Regions from separate parts of the Arthrobacter sp. NPDC097144 genome, predicted to be linked through region 1. Evidence: predicted binding sites of a transcription regulator. Region 1 holds the regulator's gene; the other holds the start of a gene.

Region 1 (3,359 bases):
GGACGCTCCCCGCCCCGTTCACTGGGCTGGGGGTGGGGATTGGAGCGGGTATTCGACACTGCTGTTTCCTTTTGACTCTGGACGCGTGGGTCTTCGCCTCTGGTTCCCGGTGAGACTGTACGGATCGGGGTCGGCCGGCTGGGGTATTTCTCATCTAGGGTACTGGTTCCGGAGCCTGGAGCCCGCAACGGCGCGGCGGCCGCACGCCGCTAGGGGACGGTCAGGAAGTCAATAACTTCCTCCACCCGCCCCAGCAGCGAGGGTTCCAGATCGGAATAGGAGCTTACGCTTCCCAGGAGTTTCTTCCAGCCAATCGCCACGTCCGTGTGGTCGCGGTGCGGCCAGCCCAGGCCCTTGAGAATGCCGGTTTTCCAGTCCTCATGGCGGGGAACCACAGGCCAGGCCGGCAGCCCGATGGTGCCGGGCTTGATGGCCTGCCACACGTCCACGTAGGGGTGGCCCACAATCAGCACGTTGCCGCGCGCACCCGGAACCGCCATGGCTTCGGCGGCAATCCGGGATTCCTTGGACCCGGCCACCAGATGATCCACCAGGATCCCCAGCCTGCGGCCCGGTCCCGGCGCAAAGTCCCGGACCGCCGCGTGCAGGTCATCCACGCCGTGGAGCGGCTCAACCACGATCCCCTCCACCCGCAGGTCATCGCCCCACACCTTTTCCACCAGCTCGGCGTCGTGCTTTCCTTCCACCCAGATGCGGCTGGCCCGGGCGGTCCGCGCCCGCACGTTGTCCACCCGCACGGAGCCCGACGCCGTCCGCCGCGATACGGGAGCCGCGGCCTTCACCGCGGGCACCACTTCCACCGGCTCGCCGTCGAGCAGGAACCCGAAGCCCAGCTCAAAGGACTTGGTCTTGCCGCGCCGGTCCTCCAGCACCATCAGGTGCAGTCCGCCGGATTTCTCCACCCGCACGACGGCGCCCACCCACCCGGTCTGCACGTCCTCGAGCACCAGGCCCATTTCCGCTCCCACCTTGGGCAGCACGCGCCGGGCCGGGGCGCTGATGTCCTGCGGCCCCCACGAAAAATTCGACACGGGTGTAGTCCTCACTCTGGGTGCTCCGGCTGGTTTCCGCGTCCGTTCGGCGGACGCGGGCACGGGAGCTTCAATGCTAGCAACGCCGCCGATCCGTATTAGACTTAGCACTTGAGCATGGTGAGTGCTAACCGTCATTCTTCAGTGCATGCAGTGATTCGGTGTGCAAAGCCGAAGGCCGTCAACGAGGGAGGGAAAACCATGAGTGAACCACGCAGACTCGAGGTGCTCCGGGCCATTGTTGAGGACTACGTCCATTCGCGGGAGCCGGTGGGTTCCAAGGCCCTGGTGGAGCGCCACCAGCTGGGCGTCTCCAGTGCCACCATCCGCAATGACATGGCCGCCCTTGAAGAAGAAGGCCTGATTGTTGCGCCGCACACGTCCGCCGGCCGCATCCCCACTGACAAGGGCTACCGCCTGTTCGTGGACCAGATTTCAGACGTCAAGCCGCTGTCCGCAGCTGAGCGCCGGGCCATCCAGTCCCTGCTGGAGGGCGCGGAAGACCTCGACGACGTCATGGAACGGACCGTCCGGCTGCTTTCGCAGCTGACCAACCAGGTGGCGGTCCTGCAGTATCCGCATCTGGGCAGCGCCCAGGTCCGGCACATCGAATTTGTCCTCCTGGCCCCGGCGCAGGTGCTGGTGGTCTTGATCTCCACCACCGGGCGGGTGGAGCAGCGCGTCATCACCGTTCCGGACCAGGTAACCGAGCCGGACCTGCTGGAGCTGCGCCAGCACTTCCTGTCCACGCTTGGCGGAACCCCGCTGACCCGCATCACCGGACAGCTGACCGACTGCCTGGCCCTGGTTCCGGCCCGCAAGCGCCGCAATGCCGCCGCCCTGGCCCATGCCCTGGAACAGCTGGCCGGAATCAACCGCGAAGACCGCATGGTGATGGCCGGCACCGCAAACCTGGCGCGCTCCACAGTAGACTTTCCCCTGACAATCGGTCCGATTCTGGAGGCACTTGAGGAACAAGTTGTCATGCTCCGGTTGTTGTCGGAAATGGAACAGGACGCCAGGGGTGTCTCTGTCCGGATCGGGCGTGAGAACCCGCACGGTTCCCTCTCCGAGGCATCGGTGGTTGCCACGGGTTACGGACCCGATGCTTCGGCAAAGGTGGGAGTGCTCGGCCCCACCCGCATGGACTACCCCAACACCATGGCCACGGTCCGGGCCGTGGCCCGTTATCTTTCCCGGATCTTGAACAACTAGAAAAGCGTTAGAGAATACATCAGCAGTACGCCGGCCGCGGCCGCCAGCGCGGCACCGGCCGGCGGACGCCTTCTCACCGAGGGCGGCGCGAAGAACGCGGCTACTGCCAATTACAGGAAGCGATGTGCACGAGTGAGCGATCACTACCAGGTCCTTGGCGTCGAACGCGATGCCACGGGAGAAGAAATCAAGAAGGCGTACCGGAAGCTTGCCCGCAAGCTGCACCCGGACGTCAACCCCGCTCCCGGAGCGCAGGACGAGTTCAAGGCCGTCACCCACGCCTATGAGGTCCTCGCTGACCCGCAGAAGCGCCGGATCTATGACACCACCGGAAACGAAAACGGCAATGACAACGGTTTCGGCGGCGGGGGTGCCGGCTTCGGCGGCCAGGGTTTCGGATTCCAGGACATCTTCGACACGTTCTTCGGCGGAGCAGCAGGCGGCGGCGGGCGCGGCCCCGCGTCCCGCACGCGCCGCGGCCAGGACGCCCTGATCAACGTTCGCATCGACCTGAAGGACGCCGTTTTCGGCACCAACAAGAAGATCGAAGTGGATACGGCCGTCACCTGCCCCACCTGCGACGGAAGCTGCTGCCAGCCGGGCACCTCGCCGCGCACCTGCGACATCTGCCACGGCACCGGCCAGGTGCAGCGTGCCGTGCGCTCCATCCTCGGCCAGGTCATGACCACCGCGCCCTGCGGATCCTGCCAGGGCTACGGAACGGTCATTCCGGACCCGTGCCACGAGTGCGCCGGTGAAGGCCGCGTCCGCAGCCGCCGCACCCTGAACATCAAGATCCCCGCCGGTGTTGCCACCGGTACCCGCATCCAGCTGGGCGGACAGGGTGAAGCCGGCACGGCCGGCGGACCCCAGGGAGACCTGTACGTGGAAATCCGGGTCAATGCCGATCCCACGTTTGTCCGCGAAGGCGATGACCTGCACGCCACCTTGACGGTTCCGATGACGGCGGCCGCCCTGGGCTCCAACATCAACTTTGAAACCTTCGACGGCGACCGCGAGATCGCGGTCAAGGCAGGTACCCAGTCAGGGGAGATCACCACGCTCAAGGGCCTTGGCGTAACTCACCTGCGC
Region 2 (3,359 bases), on a different contig from region 1:
GCAGCGGCTGTGCCAGGGCGCGGCGCACCAGGCCCACTGCTGTGGCGGCGTCGCCCTCAAGCTTGAGGACCTCGGGATCGGTGTCCAGGGCCTTGGCAGCGTGAACCAGTGCGGAACCGCCGCCGGCCACAATGCCCTCTTCCAGGGCTGCACGGGTCGAAGACACAGCGTCTTCGATGCGGTGCTTCTTTTCCTTCAGCTCAACCTCGGTGGCTGCACCGACCTTGATCACGCCGATGCCGCCGGAGAGCTTGGCCAGGCGTTCCTGCAGCTTTTCGCGGTCCCAGTCGGAGTCCGTGCGTTCGATTTCTGCACGGATCTGGGCAACGCGGTCCGCCACGTCCGACTCCGAACCGGAACCGTCAACAATGGTGGTGCTGTCCTTGGTGACCGTGATGCGGCGGGCGGAGCCCAGCACCTCCAGGCCAACCTGGTCCAGCTTCAGGCCCAGGTCCGGGGAGACAACCTGTGCACCCGTGAGGGTGGCGATGTCCTGCATCATGGCCTTGCGGCGGTCACCGAAACCGGGAGCCTTGACGGCAACCACGTTCAGGGTGCCGCGGATCTTGTTGACCACCAGGGTCGACAGGGCTTCGCCTTCGATGTCTTCGGCAATGATGAACAGCGGCTTGGAGGCCTGCAGCGCCTTTTCCAGCAGCGGCAGGAACTCGGCCACGGAGGAAATCTTGCCGGAGTTGATCAGGATCAGCGCGTCTTCGAGGACGGCTTCCTGGCGTTCCGGATCGGTCACGAAGTACGGGGACAGGTAACCCTTGTCGAACTGCATGCCCTCGGTGATGACCAGTTCGGTCTGCGTCGAGGAGGATTCCTCGATGGTGATGACGCCGTCCTTGCCGACGGTGTCAAAAGCCTTGGCCAGCAGTTCGCCGATCTCCATGCTCTGCGCGGAGATGGCGGCGACGTGCGCCACCTGGTTGCCTTCAACTTCCTTGGCGTTTTCCAGCAGGCGGGCGGCTACCGCTTCCACGGCAGTCTCCATTCCGCGCTTGAGCTGGCCCGGAGCAGCGCCTGCAGCAACGTTGCGCAGGCCTTCCTTGACCAGGGCCTGCGCCAGGACGGTGGCCGTGGTGGTGCCGTCGCCGGCAACATCGTTGGTCTTGGTGGCTACTTCCTTGGCCAGCTGCGCGCCGAGGTTCTCATACGGATCATCCAGCTCGACTTCGCGGGCGATGGTCACGCCGTCATTCGTGATGGTGGGAGCGCCCCAGGTCTTGGCGAGCACTACGTTGCGGCCGCGCGGGCCGAGGGTCACCTTGACGGTGTTGGCCAGCTTGTCGACGCCGGCCTCCAGCGAGCGGCGGGCGGAGTCGTTGAACTCCAATTGCTTTGCCATGTGTGTGTCCTTTCCGACAGCTACATCTGCACCTGCATCAGAAAACCCCGGCCAGATTGGCCGGGGCTTTCCTTTGTGAACTACTTAACGACGATGGCCAGCACGTCGCGGGCGGACAGCACCAGGTACTCCTGGCCGCCGTGCTTGACTTCAGTTCCGCCGTACTTGGAGTAGATGACTACGTCACCTTCGGAAACATCCACGGGAACGCGGTTGCCGTTGTCATCAACGCGGCCGGGGCCTACTGCAACAACTTCGCCCTCCTGGGGCTTTTCCTTTGCAGTGTCCGGGATGACGAGGCCGGAAGCAGTGGTCTGCTCGGCTTCGAGGGGGCGGACAACAATGCGATCCTCAAGGGGCTTAATCGAGACCGACACTCGGGCTCTCCTTTGCGTAGTTACTAACGGATGGGGACCGTCGGTGGGCGCTGGCCGTCGTCGCGGTGCCGGTTGGCGCTTCCCTCGGGAATTAGCACCCTCCCTAGGAGAGTGCTAGGTCCGACTTTATGCAAGGGCTGGCACTCGGTCAAGGCGAGTGCCAATTTTTGCGGCATTCAGTGCCGCAGGGAGAACCTGCGACGCATGATGGGACGCCAAAGTTGCTTAGGCTGTCCTAACACGGTAGTTTTCTAGGGCGCGCAGAATTAGCAAATGTTTTTGTGTCCTAATGAAAATTTCTGTCCTATTGGTGGGGTTCCCCACCGGGCCGGACGATCGACCCAAGCAGTTGGAGCCCCTACCGTGAAAACTCCCGCCAAATCCCGCCTTGTCGCCGGGACCGTACTCGCTTCCCTTCTTGCGCTGAGCGCCTGCGGATCAGAAACCGAAGCCTCAGCGGATGCTTCGGCTGAGCCGTCCACGATCACCGTGGAGCACGCCCAGGGCAGCACCGAGGTTCCGGTCAACCCTGAAACCGTGTACACCTTTGACCTGGGTGCGCTGGACACCATGGATGCCCTCGACGTCGATGTCGACGGTGTCCCTGCCGCCACGTATCCCGCAAGCCTCTCCAAATACGCCGGAGACGAGTACGAGAAGATCGGCAGCATGAAGGAGCCGGACTTCGAAGCCATCAGCGAAGGCGCCCCGGACCTGATCATCATCTCCGGCCGTGTTGCAGGCTCCTACGAGGAACTCAGCAAGATTGCCCCCACCATCGACCTCAGCGTGGACGCTGCGGACTCCATCAATTCCTTCAAGGAAGCGGCAGGCACGCTGGGCCGCATCTTCGAGAAGGAAGACATGGTTGAGGAAAAGCTCGCCGCGATCGATACCCGCATCGAGGAAACCAAGGCTGTTACCGCAGAAGCCGGCACCGGCCTGATCGTCATGACCAGCGGCGGTGAAATGACTGCCTACGGCGCCGGTTCCCGCTTTGGCATCATCCACGACGTCCTCGGCGTAACGCCGGTGGCCGACATCAAGCACGACGGGTCCCACGGCGAGTCCATCACCGCGGAATTCATCGCCAGCCAGAACCCCGACCACCTGTTCGTGATTGACCGCGACGTAGCCGTGGGCCAGAGCGGCGAGGCCGCTTCCGCCGTGATGAGCAACGAACTCGTGGACGGCACCAAGGCCGCGAAGAACGGCAACATCACGATGCTGGATGCCTCCAGCTGGTACCTCGTCGGATACGGACTGAACAACGTAGACAGCATGGTTTCCGCCGTTCAGGACGCCGTCTCCTAACCCTCTCTCACCGTTGGGTTCCGGCGCCGGAGCCGGAACCCAACGAGACCGGACAGAATTATGAGCGCCGCCGCCGTGCCTGCCTCCACCCAGGTTCCTCCCCCTGCACCGCTTCCACCCTCCGCCGCCGCTGCCGCCCGACGACGGCGGCTTCCGCGTACCGCTGTAAGCCTCGCCCTGGGTGCCGCTGCCGTCCTGGTGCTGGCCGTGGCCAGCATGTTCGTGGGGGTCAGCGATGTCTCCCTGAGCTCGCTGCTGTCCGGGGACCCCGTTGCCTGGCAGGTGTTCTGGGTTAGCCGGGTCCCCCGCACCCT

The links. The regulator HrcA, encoded in region 1, represses chaperone genes, less so after heat shock. The targets are predictions, from matches to a motif close to TTNGCACTCGNNNNNNNCGAGTGCNAA.
Region 2: groES (co-chaperone GroES) is a predicted target of HrcA. The motif match lies at 1,869-1,895, and genes of this name have one in related genera.

Annotation. Positions count from the first base shown of each region.
Region 1 covers NZ_JBIWDW010000002.1:382,807-386,165, forward strand. Annotated here, with positions in the region: gene ACIQXM_RS05460 (DUF4870 domain-containing protein) at 1-59, opposite strand, end outside; gene ACIQXM_RS05465 (DUF3097 domain-containing protein) at 210-1,052, opposite strand; gene hrcA (heat-inducible transcriptional repressor HrcA) at 1,254-2,267, shown strand; gene dnaJ (molecular chaperone DnaJ) at 2,400-3,359, shown strand, end outside.
Region 2 covers NZ_JBIWDW010000004.1:177,573-180,931, reverse strand. Annotated here, with positions in the region: gene groL (chaperonin GroEL) at 1-1,354, opposite strand, end outside; gene groES (co-chaperone GroES) at 1,435-1,731, opposite strand; gene ACIQXM_RS10780 (siderophore ABC transporter substrate-binding protein) at 2,095-3,045, shown strand; gene ACIQXM_RS10775 (ABC transporter permease) at 3,106-3,359, shown strand, end outside.